Linked DNA regions of Bdellovibrio bacteriovorus. Each later gene encodes a partner of the first gene's protein in a complex. Links are inferred from orthologs where the notes say so. Each region holds a gene or a part of one and is shown on either strand. Other genes may lie near its edges. The genes, in order: AZI85_RS03150 and gcvH.

Region 1 (8,384 bases):
CGCACAGTGCAAGAGATGATTGAGATGGGGCTTGCGGGTTGCCATATTGAAGATCAGATCAATCCGAAGCGTTGTGGTCACTTGGATGGTAAAGGTCTTGTGACTCGTGATGAAGCGACTCGCAAAGTGGCGGCAGCCGCTCGTGGTAAGAAGTTGGATGAAAACTTCCTTTTGATTGCTCGTACGGATGCTCGTGCGGTGGAAGGCTTGGATAAAGCTATTGACCGCGCGAAGGCTTACATCGATGCCGGTGCGGATTGTATTTTCACTGAGGCTTTAGAGACTGAAAAAGAATTTGAAACTTTCCGTAAGGCGGTTTCTGTTCCTCTTCTTGCGAACATGACGGAATTTGGTAAAGGTCGTTTGTACACTTATCAAGAGCTTTCAAACCTGGGTTACAATATCGTGATCTATCCTGTGACGACGTTCCGTCTTGCGATGGGTGCAACTGTGGCGGGTCTTAATGAAATCAAAGCTAAAGGAACTCAAGAAGGTCTTTTAGACAAAATGCAAACTCGCAAAGACTTGTATGCGCTATCCCGTTATGACGAATACAATTCTTTCGACACAAGCATCTTCAACTTCACGTTGAAATAGGTACCTGCTTCCCTTTGTTCACAAAAGGAACAGGGTTCGAAGGGAAAAAGGCGTTGTCCTTTTTCCCTTTTTATTTTCTCACACTGAAAAAAGCAGAAGTTCGTTCAGCATTTTTCTAACAGGAGTTTTTCATGAAAAAAATCTGTGTGTTTTGCGGTTCTAGTTCGGGGGTTCGTCCTGAATATTTAGAGATGGCGCGTGAGTTGGGAAAGACGTTTGCGATGAACGGCATCACTTTGGTTTATGGCGGTGCTAAGATCGGATTGATGGGGGCGATGGCGGACTCTTGCCTTGCTCACGGTGGGAAGGTTATTGGCGTTATTCCTCAAGTGATTATGCAAAAAGAAGTGGCGCATACGGGGCTCACGGATTTGCAGGTTGTGGATTCTATGCACACTCGCAAGGCGCGCATGGCGGAGCTGGCTGATGCCTTTATTGCTTTGCCTGGTGGGTTTGGAACTTTTGAAGAGCTTTGTGAGATTGTCACTTGGGCGCAGTTGGGTCTTCACCAAAAGCCCATTGGGATTTTGGACGTCAATGAATTCTATAAACCTTTGAAGGAACTGATTGAGTCTGGAATGCGTGAAGGATTTATTCGCGATGAGTATAAAGACCTTGTCGTGTTCGCGCAGTCGCCAGAAGAGATTTTGAATAAGTTTGCGAACTATGTTCCCGCGCCGACTCCCCAATGGCTTAAGTCGACGGCACAGACTTAAAAAATAGAAAAGCCAGTGAGACCACTGGCTTTTTTTCGTTTACGGAGTCTCAGAGCTTTAGCAGCCTGAACCTTCCATGTCGATTTGGTGAATCTTTCCGTTTTCAGTGTCGATGATTAATAATGACGAAAACGTCACTCCACATTGAACGGCGCCGATAGGAGCCACACCATATTTAACTGATTTGATCGAGCGAAGAATGAATTCTGCACGATTTACTTTCAATATTTGCTCGGCAAATTTGATTTTATCCTCTTGAGTTTGTTCACCCTCTTCAAGTCTCAGCTCAAGTTGACCGCGGATATAGTCGGAAGCGCCACCCCAAGTCTCTGGTCCCCAAGTCATGCCGTCGGTTTCCCATGCGGAGCCATCCTCGGCCCAGTGCTCTTCGAACTCTTCAACGGACTCAACATAACCTGTTTGCAGTGCAAGCTCTAGAATCATGGCTTTGGGGTCTTTGTTCGGAGCCACTGTGTATGTTTGCGAGCCTTCAGCTACTTCTGCAAGTAAAGTCGCTGCATAATTGATGCGCTCTTCAATGCTTTTAGATTTTGCGTTCGCAGTAAAAGAAAAAGCAAGTGAGGCAATAAGAATTAATTTTTTCATCGGGCCATCCTTTAAAAAGTGATTTGGAATGGCCCGTGTATATGCCGAATTCAGGTGAAAACAAAATCAATGCTTCACCTGAATATATTCATGAATTGAATAGTAATTATTACTCAGCCCCAGAGGTCATTTTTAAACCAATGATGGACACAAGAAGCAAGACCAAGAAAAAGATCCTTGCGGGTGTCACAGCTTCTTTAAATAAGACGATACCTAAAATAGCCGCCCCTAAGGCGCCGATCCCGACCCACACTCCATAAGCGGTTCCGATAGGAAGGACGTTTGCAGCTTTGGCTAAAAGGAACATACTCCCCGCTAAAGTCAGCAGAGTAAAAACGCTAGGGCCTAATTTTGTAAAGCCGGCTGTGTATTTAAGACCGATCGACCAGCCCACTTCAAGAAGGCCTGCGACCAATAAAAGAATCCATGCTGTTGTGTTAGACATACCAACACTCCTTTCGTTAGAAAAAAGCGTCGTCTTGTCTTGACCGGGTACGTCGCACATCGTCCGGGTAAAGGTTCAAATGAAAATGAACCGAAATACAGCCTTATTTAAATCGTTCTCAGCGAAAATGTCAACTTTCCTGCCCCGACTTGGGACCCTGCTCTCTTGACGACAACGGGGACAGGGAATAGGTTACGCCCTATGCAAAAACTCAAAGTTTTCCTGTCTGACAGTTTAAATCCTCATCTTAATCTTGCGACGGAAGAGTGGATCTTTCACAATTTGGATCCTTCTCAGCAAATTCTTTTCTTATGGCGCAATGAAGAGACTGTCGTCATCGGCCGCAACCAAAATCCTTGGACCGAGTGCAACCTTGCGCAAATGAAATCAGACAATGTTCATTTAGCGCGCAGGACAACCGGTGGCGGCGCTGTCTTTCACGATTTAGGAAATACCAACTTCACTTTTCTTTCTCCGAAAGAATCTTATAAGCGTGAAAACAATGTGCAGATCATTTTTGATGCTTTGAAAACTTTTGGCATTCAAGGAGAGGCTTCAGGTCGTAATGATTTACTGATCCCTTTCCATGATGGCCCCCGTAAGTTCAGCGGCAGCGCTTATCGCGAAAAGAAAGACCGTGCTTTCCATCATGGGACACTTCTTCTGCATACCGATCTAACTCGCCTTGGAAATTATCTGACTCCGAATCCAAAAAAATTGCAGGCCAAAGGCAAAGAATCCGTTCGCGCGCGCGTGGCAAACTTAAATGAAGTGGCGTCAGAAATCCGTCACGAACAGATTGTTGAAACCATGGTGGCTTCTTTTGAAAAATTCTATGGCGCCAAGGCCGAGATCGAGTCTTTGACGATGGCAAGCTTAAAAGAAATGCCGGAGCTTAAAACTCAGTACGACTCATTAAGTTCTTGGGATTGGTTGTATGGAAATACTTTAGAGTTCAGTCACAAGATGGATGAGTATTTGTCTTTGGGCTTTTTTGATTTTCATTTCAAAGTCGAAGACGGCGTGATCAAGGAACTTCGTATTTTCACAGATTGTTTGTACCCGCAATTGATCGAAGACCTCACGAATGAACTTCGTGGGTCCCCTTACCGCGGCGACGTGATTAAACACGCGTTTGGAAAAATCCAAAGCAAGTACCCGGATCTTTCCGCGGGACTGACAGAGCTTGAACAATGGCTCTGCCGCCAAATCGAAATTTAAATTATCTTACGCGTTTCAAGTTACGGCATTCGTATTGTTTGTAAGTGCGAGTGCCGTCAGCTTGGAATTCGTGATCGAAATAAAGGTTTGCAGCCAATACGCGACCCGTACCATCGCTAGCAATCTTCACTTCCGCTGAAGAAACTTTATCTAAGTTAAAGCTATAAGCATGAAAGCCATCTTTATATAGATAAGGCCCTTTCACAGAGGTCTTGTATTGCGCTTTACGAGCGTCACCTTTATTTACCGCTTCAGGAGCTTCTACCTCGATGCTTTTTACTTCGCCTTGGCCGTTAATATTTAAAGCCACTGCGCAAGCTCTTTCAGAGATCGCAAGCTTCTTACAGCCCAGATCTTTCGCAAAAAATCCACTGCCTGTATCCGCACACTGCTTGCGAGCCGCCAAAGTGCCGTGGAATACCAATGATTCGCCCGCTTGAGCTCCGATGGAGAACATCATTACGATCGCTTGTACCAGAAACGCTCTTTTCGTCATAAGAAAAACCTCCGTTAATATTCGTGAGGCTTAGGAGCAACATGTGTTCCATTATGAGATCAAAGACAACGAATCCTCGCCTTTATTCGAGTGCTCATGCCTTTACCAGGTGACGATTTTGGGCGTCTTTTCGGCAGGTGTTCTTGAGCGCTAAGCAAATAAACGGGCTTTAAACTAGGCATACTCGTCGCTAATAAACTTCCTGACTATTTAGACACCGGTTTTGCAACGTTTTAAAAAAGGGAGAACCCATGTTCGCTAAGAAATCTATTTCTATTACAGCTGCGGCACTTTTACTCAGCCTGGGAAGCCAAGCCATGGCCGCCTCCATGGAGTGCACTGTCAGTCTGACTACGGCGACCGCTGGAGGATTGATGCCGATGGAACGCACTATCACTTTAAAAGCCAGCCCAGTTCGTCCCGAGTCAAAAATGGAGCTCAGTGAGTGTACGGACTCTGATATCTTGGGCATGAACATCATGCTCTGTGCAACAGAAGATGGAGATGCCTTGGGTGTATTCCACGCCGAACTACTTATCAATAACGATGGTGGTGAGGAACTGGAGTTCACATCGGCGAAAGATATTTTCGCATATTCAAAAAAGCGTGCTGGCGCCTTGGTGTCGCTAGCCTCTGAAGGAACTTTGACTCCACAATTCATGAAGAAGATGGATGATGCGAATCTGACTTATCCAGAATACAAAGGGGGCGATTCTTTGGCGATTGACGATGCCGTTTCTGCCGCCTTCAAAAAGGGCGTGCTGAACAAAAACGACATCGTTTCTTTGAGCATCGAAAGCTGCCGACTTAAATAGCTATAAAGAAGGAGTTCTGCCGCCGTCGACAGGCAAGTTGATACCTGTGATGTAAGAGGCGGCGGGACTTGCTAAGAAGGCGATGGCTTCGGCCATCTCTTTCGGTTCTCCGATTCTTCGCATAGGCACAGACCTCTTCCAATTTTCTTCAACTTGATCCAATGTCGTTTGCGATGACTTCGCCGACGCATCCATTAAAGATGTCAGACGATCCGTCAGAATATAACCCGGTAAAACATTGTTGACGGTGATTCCGAAAGGAGCGAGTTCTCCGGCTAAGGTTTTTGACCAACTGGCCATGGCTCCCCTGACCGTATTAGAAACTCCTAAATTTGGCAGAGGATTTTTTACTGATGTGGAAATGACATTTAAGATGCGCCCATAGTGAGATTGCTTCATGGACGGAAGAAGTGTCTGAACCAACAAGTGCGCGGCATGCAAGTGCGATTTAAACGGAGCTTCGAATTCTTCGACGTTTGCGGCGTGAAGAGGACCCCCTTTAGGTCCTCCAGAATTATTAATAAGAATTTGCACTGATTCTTTTTGTAGCTGAGGTAAAAGTTTTTTTAAATTTTCGGTATCACCCAGATCGACGGTAAAATACTTGTGACCACTTCCCGAAAGTTCGTTCATTAAAGATTTTAGTTTTTCTTCGGTGCGGGCTAAGGCGATGATCTTCGCGCCCCGTTCAGCAAATAAAAGGGCTGTGGCTTTCCCGATTCCTCCAGAGGCTCCACAAACGACTGCTGTTTTTCCATTAAGACTCCACGAATTCATTCTTAGCCCCCGCGCTGGTTTGGATCAAAAATTGGCTTTAAGCCATTCACTTATATCATCTCTCATTTCTGGAGTGATTTCATGACCCGCATTGTAAGTCTTAAAGTTAAATGCAAAACCGGCTTTTTTCAAAGTTTCCGCCGTGGCTTCAGCATGAAACAAAGGGAGCTTGTTATCGTGCACACCGTGCAGGAGCAAAACCTTCGGCGTCGATGTCACTGTGCCATCAGGCACCACACCTTGCGAAATCTCTTGCAACGTGCGTCCGCCGATTGCGACGATGCCGCGAACAAGCTCGGGCTCCGTAAATCCTAAGGACAGACTCATGATGGTCCCTTGGCTGAAACCTAAAAGAAGGACTTTGCGGGCATCAACGTCGGGATGAGATTTTAGATCTTTAATAAATTCTTTGAGCAGGCGACGAGATTGTTCCGCTTCTTCGCGATTGTGAACGGGTCCCTCCGCAGTGAAGCGAACCTGGAACCACGCAAAACTTTCTGCACCGATCACTAAAGGTGCGCGCAAACTAAAGACGGCGAAACGTGGATCGAGCGAAGAAGCAAACTCCGCCAGATCCTTTTCGTTCGAACCGACGCCATGCAGAGCGATGATGACGGGCGACTTACCCTGGCCTTTTTCTTTCGCCGGAATGTAAATCGCCTGCAGCTTGTTTTCTGTTTTCATATCATCCTTTTTTACCCAAGCTAAACCCACGCATAGAAATAGAACCCATGTCATAACCTTCAAACTGGAACGCCAGTTCATCTTTCTCATCAGCGGCTCCTAAGACATAGAGCATTGGTAAATAGTGATCCGGTGTCGGCACACTAAGGCGACCGGCCGTCGACTTCATAAACTCTTCAGTGAGTGCCTTAAAGTCGCGATCGACCAGTTTTGCCTTTGCCCATTCATCAAACTCGATGGCCCAATCCTCACCTTGCAATGGCTTATCCCAATTCGCGCGGCGCAGGTTGTGAACAATGTTGCCGCTTCCGACAATCAAGACACCTTGCTCTCTTAATTTTTTTAAAGTGCGACCCAATTCAAAATGAAATGCCGGAGGCTCGGACATATCTATACTCAACTGCAAAACGGGAATATCGGCCTGCGGATACATCTTACGAAGCACCGCCCAGGTTCCATGATCCAATCCCCACGAACTGTCGTCGCCATGAATTTGCGGCTTACTGGAAAGGCTTTGAATTTGTTTTGCCAACTCTGGATCACCGGGCGCAGGATACTGCACGTTGAATAACTCTTGCGGAAAACCGTAGAAGTCATGAATCGTGCGTGGCTTTTCCATCCGAGTCACCCACGTGCCCGCGCTCAACCAGTGCGCAGAAACAACCAAGATGGCTTTTGGCGTGGCGATTTCATTTCCCAGATTCGCCAAACTTTGCGTGAATGGATTATCTTGGATGGCGTTCATAGGATTGCCGTGCCCAACAAAAAGCACGGGCATTTTTTCCCCGTCTTGTTTTGAAGTCAGATTTAAAAGAGTTTTTAATTGATCAGGCATATGCAATCTCCATAGACCTAAAGCTGTCAGCGCACTACCTGCGCCCATCAGCAAAGACCTTCGACTTAAGGAACGTGTTTCCTTACTCATGCCTCCATTATTATGGAAAAAGCACTGTTCCAAAAGACGTCAAATTTGCATAACACTGTTCTATTTTTGTCTAGTCACCCTGAGTCCTCTGCACTATCAGCTTTTCAGATAGGGAACCAGAGCGATGGCTGCGGGCACGAATTGAATCAAGGCTCCGCGCCACATCTTGCGTGGATTTGACAAAAGCAGGACTAAGCCCGCCCCACATATAGAAAGAAGAGCATAGATAATAAGTGTTGTTCCCATGGAATAGGTCATCTCTGCGGTTCTCAAATGCAGTCCCGCAAAAATCGCGATAGCCAAGAAGAGATTGTAAAAGCCCTGATTGAACGCAAGAGGCTTTGTCGCCGCCACATCTTGAGCCTTCACGCCAAAAATGCGATTGATGCGCGGGCGCCCCCAAAGAAGGCTTTCTAAAATAAAGAAGTACACATGCAAAAATGCCGGAAGAAGAGCGAACGATATTTCCATGCATTCAGTCTTTAGATCACGGGCTCTCACGTCAAGTGGTCTTCAAGTGGGCTCTCCCCCTCGCCGCAGCTGGCAAAGGCAGGCTTCATTGTTTCGGAGAGGTTGACCCACGCAGAACCCCGAGCTAGCTTGAGCCATTACTTTAACGACACATTGTGCGCCGCATTTTAAAGCAAATGCCGACGCCTTCTTGCGGAGGAAAAATGGCTGAATATATCAATCCAGATTACGTTCCAGAACCGGATAAAATGAACGTGAAAAAGGGCCTTGAGGGCGTGGTTATGGATACTTCAAAAGTATCTAAAGTAAACCCTCACACAAACTCTTTGATCTACCGTGGTTACCCAGTTCAAGACTTGGCTGAAAACTGCTCATTCGAAGAAGTGGCTTACCTTCTTTACAACAACGAGTTGCCAACAGCTTCTCAACTTGCGGACTTCACGAAAAAAGAGCGCGGCTACCGTGAGATCTCGACAACTTTGTTGAATGTGATCAAAGCTCTTCCACAAAAATGCCACCCGATGGATTCTATCCGCACGGCGGTTTCTTTCTTGGGAACTGAAGACGCTCGTATCTGGGATGCGACTCCCGCGACAAACATGGATAAAGCAATCCAGTTGCTAGCAAAAAT
Region 2 (10,171 bases), on another replicon or contig:
CATTGACTGTCTGCCAAGGGAAAAGGAAACTCCCGGGCTATGAAAAAGACTCCATTAGCAGATATCCACGTAAATTCGGGCGGCCGTATGGTCGACTTCGCAGGCTGGTACATGCCTGTTCAATATTCTGGCCTTCGTGAAGAGCACGACAATGTTCGCAAGAACGTCGGTCTTTTCGATGTGTCTCACATGGGTGAAGTTCGTGTGAAGGGACCCAAAGCTCTAGAAACTTTAGAGTGGCTGACAACGAATGATGTTGCGAAATTGAATGACGGAGAAGCGCAATACTCGCTTCTTCCGAATGACCAAGGCGGCTTGGTTGACGACATCATCGTTTATTGCTTGAAGAAAAATGAAGACTACTTGGTCTGCGTAAACGCTTCGAATAAAGACAAAGACTTCGCTTGGATGACGAAGAATAATAAAGGCGCTGATATCACTGATGAAAGTGATATGTGGGGTCAGATCGCGATTCAAGGCCCGAAAGCTTTGGAACTTTGCGATCGCGTTTTCGGATTCAAAGTCAGCGAAATGAAACCTTTCACTTTGAAATCCGGCCAATTCCAAAATTTCAAAATCATGGTCGCAACAACGGGCTACACAGGCGAAAAAGGCTGTGAGGTTTTCGTTGAAGCGGCGGGCACTGGTGCTCTTTGGAATCATCTTTTAAACGAAGGTAAGGACTTGGGAACTCAGCCTATCGGTTTGGGCGCTCGTGACACTCTTCGTACAGAAATGAAGTATTCATTATACGGTCACGAAATTGATGACACGACGAATCCATACGAAGCGGGCTTGGGCTGGGTTATTAAGCCAGCTAAAAAAGACTTTATCGGTAAAGCGATTATCGTAGGTAAAAAAGAGGCCGGCCTTCAAAGAAATCTTGTGGGATTTAAGATGCTTGAGAAGGGTATTCCTCGCCAAGGCTACAGCCTGTTTTCTTTTGACAACAAAGAAATCGGCAAGGTAACTAGTGGTACACATTCTCCGACTTTGGATGAACCTATCGGTATTGCCTACATCGACGTAGCTTTTGCGAAAGAAGGAACTGAGTTTCTTCTAGATATTCGCGGCCGTAAAACTAAAGCGGTGGTTTGTAAGACACCTTTTGTTCAGAAATAAGGAGCCGAAAATGGCATTTCACATCCCTGAAGACTACTATTACACAAAAGAACACGAATGGGCTCAAGTTGACGAGAACATCGTAACTGTCGGTATCACTGAGTTCGCTCAAGACCAATTGGGTGAAGTGGTTTACGTTGAACTTCCAGAAGAAGGTCAAAAAATCACTCAAGGTCAAACTTTCGGCGTTATCGAATCAGTTAAAGCGGTCAGCGACCTTTATGCCCCTGTTTCAGGCACTGTAATCGAAGTTAACACGGCTTTATCTGATGATCCGTCAGTTTTGAACGACGATCCAGTAAATGAAGGCTGGTTGGTTCGCATCGAAATGGATACTGAAAAAGAACTAGCAAACCTTATGAGAGCTCCTGACTACAAAAAATTGATCAGCGAGAAATAGTTCTTGCAAGATAGCGCGGAAATGCGCTATCTCTTTGTTTCAAATTACGGTGTTGCCCCGCTGGTGAAATTGGCAGACACGCTAGACTTAGGATCTAGTGCGCAAGCGTGGGGGTTCAAGTCCCTCGCGGGGCACCAAAAATAAGAAAACCAACCCAGAGGGTTGGTTTTTTTATTTTTGGGGCCGCCGCTTCGGGCCTCTCGGTCGGCGAACCGCCTTCGCGGTTCACCTTCCTCCATGCTCCGCAATAAAACGATCCACGGGATCGTTTTACCGCGGGCACAACCTCGCGGGGCCATCCTCCGATCGACTTTGATTTTTAGACGCTCCCCTTCGGGGTCGCTTGTGGATGGTGGTGTAACGGGTTTTATGTCCTTAACGGAACCCAAACACATCTTCTAATTCTTTTGCGATACAAGGCTTCATCCGAACTTCTTTCAAAGGAATCACAATGAAAAGTCTTGTTATCTTCGCGGCTCTTTTTTCTTCAACTTCGGCATTTGCTTCTGAAGCAGTTATTTGTGCTGGTACTTTAAATTCTGGAACTTACGTTGAATTCGAAATGCCTGTGACAGGCCCGGCAACTTTGGCTTTTGATTCTCGTGAGTTTGTTATCGACATGGATTGCATGACTTATGCGGCGGACATTCCGGTGACAGAGTGCTTGGAAAGAATTCCTGGTGACAGCAAGTACATCGTGACTTTGGCTATGGGTAAAGCCCATGTATCTCAAACTGTGGGTGCAGCTAAACCTGAAATTTACAAAGGTGCGATCGACTGCAAGTAGTCATTGAAATAAGAGCGACTGAGAGGTCGCTCTTATTATTTTAGTAGAACATTTTGTGTAAATAAATCGGTTGATAAACGAAGTTTGAATTTACGTTAGAGACTGAAACAGCTGTATCAACTTCACCGCCTACGGCTCCTTCGACGAATCCGTGACAGCGGTATTGTTTTCCAAGGGTCAATCCGCAGAACATATCCCCGGCACTCAGAATTTTTGAATATCCCAATCCAGAATCAATAATCGTAGCATTAAATTGATTAAGCACGGCATTCCCAAAAGGAGGCTGCGCTAAACCGACGGTGGGCATATGCACAGACCAGCATTTTACTACGTTGCTAGTTAAGATTCCGCACGCGAAATCCGCGCCTGAATAAACTGATAAATAGTCATTGGTTCCATCAATCAGATAAGGATTCACTACGTTTCCAGAACTTCCATTCCCGACATCTCCACTACCGCCCCAACACTTCAGCTTGCCAGCCGTCGTTACACCGCAAGTGTAGGTAGAACCCAATGAAATTGATTTATAAGTGACTCCCGGATCTACTTCCGTCGGATTAGGATTGTTTGTTGTATTGCCAATTCCTAAGTGTCCGTTGGTGTTAGTACCCCAGCATTTCAACATGCCCGTTGTGGTGATGCCGCAAGTATGATTAAAGCCGCGTTCCACTGTTTTATATTTCGTAGGCGCATCGATCGTTTTGAATGCCGCTACTGGTGTAGTCGTTCCATCACCTAGCTGGCCCGAGCCGTTGAAACCAGCGCAACGTAAATCTCCGGTTGTCGTAACTCCGCAAGTTCCATGGTTTTCCATACTGACATGAACATATTTGTAGCCAGGATCTACCAGTGTTGGGACGTTCACTCGCGGAGCGGAACCAGTAGATGGCACCGAAGACGAGCCAAGTTCACCATAATGATTTCGGCCCCAACATTTCAAATCGCCACTTTCCGTAATGGCACAATGGTCAGAGCTATGACGAGAAGCCACCTGAACGTAATTTGTATCTGCATCAATTAAAACTGGCGCCGGTCGACGTACCGTGGCCGTTGTTCCATCACCCATCACCTCGGTAGTGCCCCAACAATAAAGTTTTTTATTGTTGATACCGCAGGCAACCGTATCATGATGCCCGCCTCCTCCGAAGGAGACGGTATCAAAGCTAAAATCTTTGAAAAACTCTCCCCAGCGAGAGAAGAAGCTGATGTTATGACCCGCACCGAAGGAGTTGTATTGCGGATTGGCACCGCCATCGAAACCAAAATTTCCCCAGCAGCGTAAATAGCCTGACGTTGGAATTCCGCAGACACGCCCCGCGCCCAAAGCAATTTTATCATACAACATTCCGCCGTCACTAAGAGTCGGTGACCTCCGAGAATTCCCTGAAGTTCCATCAGCGACCTGACCAGCATCATTAAATCCGAAGCAATATAGGACTTTTCCTGTGGTGAGCGCACACGTTGTCCCCCGAGGCACGCCCGCATTTGTATCCGTATTCACCGCGACGGAGACGAAAGTTTCAGAAGAATCCACGTTGGTAGGACTAGATTTTGCTATATTTGTACCGTCGCCAATCTGACCCCATGAATTAGCGCCACCCCAACATTTCAATTGGCCCGTCATAGTCACTGCACACGAGTGTGACGATCCGACAGCCACCATGGAATAATCCGTGGTGGAGTCGACATCTTGCGGGGTATTGTAGCTGCCACCGGTTGGTAATGCGCCATTTCCGTTATTTCCCCAGCAACGCAACTTATGAGTGGAAGTCACTGCGCAGGAACCATCTGCACCCGCGGATACATATTTATAGTCTGTAGCTCCGTCAACTTCGACAGGGTCTGAAGGGGTAGGGCTCGTCGTGCCTTTTCCGATTTCGCCGAAGCTATTCGAGCCCCAGCAACGAAGTTTGTTGTTGGTAGTAATACCACACGTATGTCGATTGCCGGTGCTTATCATCAAATACAGATTGGGAGAGTCTGCTATGACGGGACTTGAACGATTCGTATTAGTGCCGTCGCCAAGCTGTTTGATCGAGTTAGTACCCCAGCAATACAGCACACCCGCAGTAGTAATAGCACAAGTGTGGTCGAGTCCTGCAGATACACTGGCGAATGTAGGATTCCCAGCAACAGTGACAAGAGTGGCTCTGTCTCGGAAATTGTTATCACCCGTCCCTAGGGCTTGAGAGGAGTTGTGTCCCCAGCAACGAATAAATCCATCCGATAAAATCGCGCAAGAGTGTTTTTGGTTGAGCGCAACCGCCGTCACTTTCAAATTCTTTTCATCATCAGCAATGAAGTACTGCGACTGATAGTTAATTCCAAGAATCGCCGCAATTGTCGACGTATGAGTGATGTGCACATTCAGTACTTTTTCACCTTCCGTGAGCGCATTATCAGGGAAGTTCGCCGTGATCGAAGCCGAAGCCGTATTAGCAGGAATCGTCACAGAACCAGAACTTAAATTATGATGAGTTGGATTCAACGCATCTCCAGTCACCTTGTAATAGACGATCACGTCGTAGTTTTTAACTGGATTGATGGTGAACGTGATATTTTGGCCGCTATCCCCTTCGTTCACTCTATTTTGCGAGGCCGAAGTAATCTGCACTGTTGAAATGGCATCTTTAATCCAAGTAACTTCTGTCGCCGCTGTTTCTGACTGCCAAGTGCCAAAAGTATCTGAACCGATCACACATAAAGTGACCGGACCATTCGGAATGGCGCTTATATTGTCAGTGATCGCAGACCCCACGGGAATTTGCCCACTGTAAGTCGCTGTCGCACAAGTGCCTGAGGTGATAAATGCTTTTTTATATTGTGTAACGCTTGTTCCAGAAACCGTGATGTTGACAGAAGTCGCTGATGATACGCCTGTTGGCGCTCCCGTGATGACTGCCGTCAAAGCATCACGAGTCCATGAGGTCTCGGTGTGCGCCGGCGACCAGTTACCTGCACTATCTTTACCCCAAACACAAAGTTTGTAGTTTCCGTTCACAAGAATTCTGTCTGAGATCTGTGAAACGATGGGATTTTCGCTTCCCATGTAGTTCGTAGTCGCATCACATGAGTTCACTTCTCCGGGACGGATCACAAAGTATTTAAATCTAGTGACACCCGTTCCACCCACCGTCACGTTCAGAACACTGTTGTTGTTCGCACCTGAAGGAGCATTGGTCAAAACAGCATTACCCGGAGGAACTGTGTCCTTATAGAAGTGACCAAACGCCGTTATGGTATTACCGCTCGGACGAGTGTGAACAAAACTGAACGCATATGTCGAGCTACTATTATCAGCAATGCCACTAGCGTTGACCGTCATCGACCAAAAGCCACCTGCACAAGTCGTTGTGCCAGTAATGCTTGGTTCCCCAGCTAAAGAAAGAGTGATAGGTCGACCATACTCGGAACAGGTTCCGGTGATTTCAAACGCATTCTGATTCACACCGTTGATGTACGTACCTACTGCCATAGTCACTTCGAGTGAAGGAATGACAGTGTCGTGAATAATCGTGTCCGACAAACAATTCGTCTCGTTGCCGGCCGCATCGCGAGCTTTATAGTAAATCCAGTTGTTATCGTTTGCCGTAGGAAGTGTCCAAGATTTCGTAACAGCAAACGGCTCCCAAGTGCCTCCAGTGAGGCAAAGCGCGTTGTTGGTGATGTACATTTCTGTCGCGCCGCCCGCCATTGAAAGGTTCAGTGTCGCAGCTAAGTTATTTGTGTAGGCATCACCGTTATTGATGGCCATCGTTGCTGTCGGCGCTACCGTGTCTTTAACAAAAACAACCGTCACCGAGGGAGCCGCGACCCCCGTCATGCGAGAGTGGTTAGCAACGATAGTCACGTTACCTTGTCCATAGGTGGCATTTGAAGCAAGGTTCAAAGTTTTTGTCCAAGTTCCACCCGAACAAGTCGGCGGCGAAGTTTGCGTAATTCCATTGGCGGTTAACGTAACCTGCATCCCTTCTTCAGAACACGCGCCCGAAACAGTGAATGCCGCTGCATTCATCAAACCGATATAGGAACCCGCCGCCGGTGAAGCCAGTGATAGACTAGGAACGGAGCTCGTATGAACAATCGAATCCGAAACACAGCTCGATTCATTTCCAGCAGCATCACGGCGTTTCATGCGAACAGTATTCGTCGCATTTGCAGTTGGCAAAACCCAGGCCTTAGAAGCAGCGTAGTTTTCCCACACACCACCAGAACTACAGTCGACATCGTTGGTGAGATAGTACTGAGCGGTCCCAGCTACGCCAGAGATTGTTAAAGTCACATTTAAGCTGGTTGTACCCGCTTGACCGCTGTTGATTGAGATAGTTCCTGCGGCAGGCGCGACCGTGTCTTTAATGTAGTTGGCAGAATTCGCGGAACCCGAATTTCCAGCTTCATCTGACAAGGAAGCCGAAAGAATGAAATTCCCCTGAGGAAGAGCCGTTAAATCTAAAATCGCAGAATACGAAGTTCCCAAACACGTCGTGGTCGCCGTGTATCCACTTGGACCCGCAATTGTGATCGAACGATTTAATTCAGAACAGCTTCCGCTTATAGTGAAGGCCGAAACATTGGCCATATTCACATAACTATTTGCTGCCGGAGAATCAATCGTGATCGTCGGAGATGTCGAGTCATGGATGATGCTATCTGAAACGCAAAGAGTCTCTCCGCCCGCATTTCTAAATTTCGCATACAACGTATTCGTCGCATTCAGAGCTGGCAAAGTCCAGGATGCCGTCGCAGAATACGAAACCCAACTTCCACCTGAAGCACAACCAGCTACTTCGGTCAGATACATCTCAGTAACGTCAGTGATGGACATATCAACGGTCACGACGTTATTTGTCGTAACAGAGTTTCCGTTATTAAGTGCAAAAGAACTAATCACAGGAGGTGCACCACCGCGAGTTGCTGAAACAGAGTCACTACCCGTGTTACCCGCAGTATCCGCTAGCGATGCAGAAATAGAAATCGGCGAACTTGTCACAGAAGAAAGATCTACGTTTGCAGTGAAGGCTCCCGCCGTACATAGGGCCGTCGTAGAAACTGTTTCCGCAATCAGGGTCACGGTCTTGCCATCTTCAGAACAACTGCCCGAGATCGGATAAGCGGCTTCATTCAAAGGAGTGACAGCAACAGGAGCATTAATCACTACCGTCGGAGGCACTACGTCTTTTTCAACAGGATATTTCTGCTCAAAAGTTTGACCCGTTGGTACCGTCATCGTGAAAACCAACTCGCCAATATAGTTTGCTGGCAACACGGAAAGATCCAAAGCTCGTGACCAGGAACCTGAGTTGTCGCACGTGAACTCTTGATTCAGCGTTGCTGTCGCCTCTGTGATTTTAACTTTTGAACCAGGAACACAACTTCCTTTGAAGGGTGCAGCCGTCATATTGCTGCCATTGATACGGCCTTCGCTGTCACTCGTTACCGAGAAAAATTCGAGAGATTTACCGTTTATCAATTGAGTATCAAGTGTACAAGACGCGAGGCTTGTCGCAGCGATGACTGCAACAAGAAAGTTTCCGACCGAGCGGCAACGTACCAGAAATGATGGAAGCAGGACTTCCTGCAAGTAAACCCAGAACATGACTCTATATTTATCGGGAAATCCTCGCGAAGTGTTTAAGTCCTGTTAGGGGTATTATGTTCTGCGAATATCGCTCAGTTCCTATTCTGAGACGGCGACAATATGAGAAATTGCTCTCACGCACTTCTGTTTGATTTCGCCAGGTCCGTAAACAAACGCTCGTGTAAGATTATTATAAACATTAAATCTTCCCTCGGAAACTCGAGGGTCTCCTCGATTTTTCAGAGTGAGTTTTCACTCATATTTTTTCTGATCTGAACGACCGAAAATCAATCATAGCGAGCAACGCATTCGACTCTGCAGAAGAATTGTTCCTCGCCGTTCCATGAGTGATCGATACCGAGTCACTTCATCAATATTTGCACGGGATACCCACCCGTCCCGACTGAAAAAGTGTCGTCCTTAATCAAGCCTTGGCTAGAAATTTTAAAGCGGAGGATTTGATCAGCACCAGAATCAACAACATAGGCAAAGGTGCTTGTTGCATTCACTGCCATACCCACGGGAGCAACACCCGCAGACACCGAAGTCGGCGACTGATGAATCAAAGATCCATCCTGCTGGATAGAGTACAAAGAAATATCACTGCTCCCTGCGTTTGCTACAAACATCTGACTTCCTGAAATGAGCAAACCTTGCGGAGCCGCTCCCGTTGCAATGGTTGCTTTTTTGTTCAAAGTGCCATCACTTCCAATCGCAAAAGATTCCACTAAGTCTGTCCAGCAACTTGCCGCATATAAAAAAGATCCTTGCGTAAGTTGAGTGATACCTACAGGACCCGAAGGACAGCTTTCAGCTTGAACCGATGCCGGCGTCAAAGCTTGAAAACTTCCGTCAGACTGCAAACGAAACTGAGAGATCGAATCCGTGTAATGACTAATGACGTATGCAAACTCGCCCGAAGGTGAGAAGTGAACTCCTAAAGAGGCATCTGCGTAAGGAATCAAGCCACTAAGACTCAAAGTCCCGTCAGCAGCTATCGCAAAACGCGTGATATTGGGCTCAGTCATACTGGAAGCATAGAGAAATTTTCCGTCAGGACTTATCGCAAGATGCACCGGCATATCTTCCGTGGAAATCGCGGCGGCTAATTCGCTTAACACTCCATCAGCACCCACTTTAAACTGCGAAACGGTTCCGTCGTATTCGTTCGCTACGTATAAAAACTGCTGGGCTTGATCCATGACCATGAATGACGGCATGGTTCCCGTGGCGACTGTAGGAGTCGTCAATGCTGTCAGCACACCTTCTTTAGAAAGATGATATTCATGAATCTTGCTGTCATCGCGGGTTAATACATAGACAAACTGATCTTGACCGATAATCTTCTTTCCACTTCCACCGCCACTGCAGGCCACCAAACCAAGAATTGTCAGTCCCATCCCTATTTTTAAAATAATGTGCTTCATCTGCGTCTCCTCAGCACATCTCTGAATGCAAGCAGGGACCCAAAGAAATATTGTTTCAAATTCGATTTATCCAGAGCTGGCACGAGCCCTGCCGAAAAATCGGCAACCATTTCTGCCGTGTCATCGGCGAGTGCCGAATTTACAACCATTGCCGTTGCAGACATAAGGACGCAGGCTTTCTTCCAATTCTCAGTTGATTTTAAACAATCTAACCCCGCATTGCATTTAATACGGCCAGCTAAACGCAGTAATGTTGGCGTCGAGCAGAAATTTTTCTATAACTAAAGAATGCTTTTTCTTGCCCGACTTTTTACCGCTCTCATCATGACTTACTCTTGCACGTCCTTTGCGGCCGATACTTTTCATTTCCCCCAAGGGGAAGTAAAACTTATTTCGTCCCGGACCTCTTGGAATGAAAATCTGAAACCGTCTTTAGGTATTCATTTTAGAATTAAAGATCACTGGCATATATACTGGAAAAATTCGGGTGATTCCGGTGCGGCTCCGAAATGGAACTGGAGTTTAACAAACGCGAAGATTACGAAAGAGCATTGGCCTCTTCCGGAACGTATTCCCGTCGAAGGTCTGATCAACTTTGGTTACTCCAACGAATCTCTTTTTGTCTTCGATCTAGAACCTGAGGCAAAGCAGAATTCTGTTCAAGCTTCGGTCCATGTAGAGTTTCTTATTTGCAAAATCGAATGCGTTCCCTATTTCACGGAACTGAAGACCGAAATTCCCTATTCTGCTCAGCGAGGGCCTCCGTCAGAGGTTTTCTCGAAGTTCGTTTACCCTGCGTCAGCTCCCTCGTCTTTTTCCTGGGTCCCTCAAAAATTAGAGGGCTCGACTTTAAAAAC

The links.
Region 2: the proteins of AZI85_RS03150 (region 1) and gcvH are in contact, whole or in part, in a crystal structure (PDB 3A7A), measured with the Escherichia coli proteins. The link is inferred for Bdellovibrio bacteriovorus from one-to-one orthologs.

What each region holds. Positions count from the first base shown.
Region 1 is NZ_LUKF01000002.1:66,953-75,336, forward strand. What follows is about bases 1,796-4,575. They hold AZI85_RS03150 (lipoate--protein ligase), read left to right. Parts: upstream 1,796-2,565; coding sequence 2,566-3,585; downstream 3,586-4,575. Other genes in these bases: AZI85_RS03140 (hypothetical protein), read right to left, coding at 1,796-1,919; AZI85_RS03145 (DMT family transporter), read right to left, coding at 2,029-2,364; AZI85_RS03155 (hypothetical protein), read right to left, coding at 3,587-4,081; AZI85_RS03160 (hypothetical protein), read left to right, coding at 4,333-4,575. Outside these bases: prpB (methylisocitrate lyase), read left to right, coding at 1-597; AZI85_RS03135 (TIGR00730 family Rossman fold protein), read left to right, coding at 729-1,313; more of AZI85_RS03140, read right to left, coding at 1,371-1,795; more of AZI85_RS03160, read left to right, coding at 4,576-4,896; AZI85_RS03165 (SDR family oxidoreductase), read right to left, coding at 4,897-5,673; AZI85_RS03170 (alpha/beta hydrolase), read right to left, coding at 5,698-6,357; ygiD (4,5-DOPA dioxygenase extradiol), read right to left, coding at 6,359-7,282; AZI85_RS03180 (DUF1304 domain-containing protein), read right to left, coding at 7,379-7,753; AZI85_RS03185 (bifunctional 2-methylcitrate synthase/citrate synthase), read left to right, coding at 7,957-8,384. UniProt on the Escherichia coli protein: Catalyzes both the ATP-dependent activation of exogenously supplied lipoate to lipoyl-AMP and the transfer of the activated lipoyl onto the lipoyl domains of lipoate-dependent enzymes.
Region 2 is NZ_LUKF01000014.1:146,714-156,884, reverse strand. Bases 1-2,827 are described here. They hold gcvH (glycine cleavage system protein GcvH), read left to right. Parts: upstream 1-1,132; coding sequence 1,133-1,522; downstream 1,523-2,827. Other genes in these bases: AZI85_RS08810 (hypothetical protein), read right to left, coding at 2,350-2,827; AZI85_RS08815 (hypothetical protein), read left to right, coding at 1,974-2,309; gcvT (glycine cleavage system aminomethyltransferase GcvT), read left to right, coding at 40-1,122. Outside these bases: more of AZI85_RS08810, read right to left, coding at 2,828-7,905; AZI85_RS08805 (lactonase family protein), read right to left, coding at 8,250-9,314; AZI85_RS08800 (protein-disulfide reductase DsbD family protein), read left to right, coding at 9,603-10,171. UniProt on the Escherichia coli protein: The glycine cleavage system catalyzes the degradation of glycine. The H protein shuttles the methylamine group of glycine from the P protein to the T protein.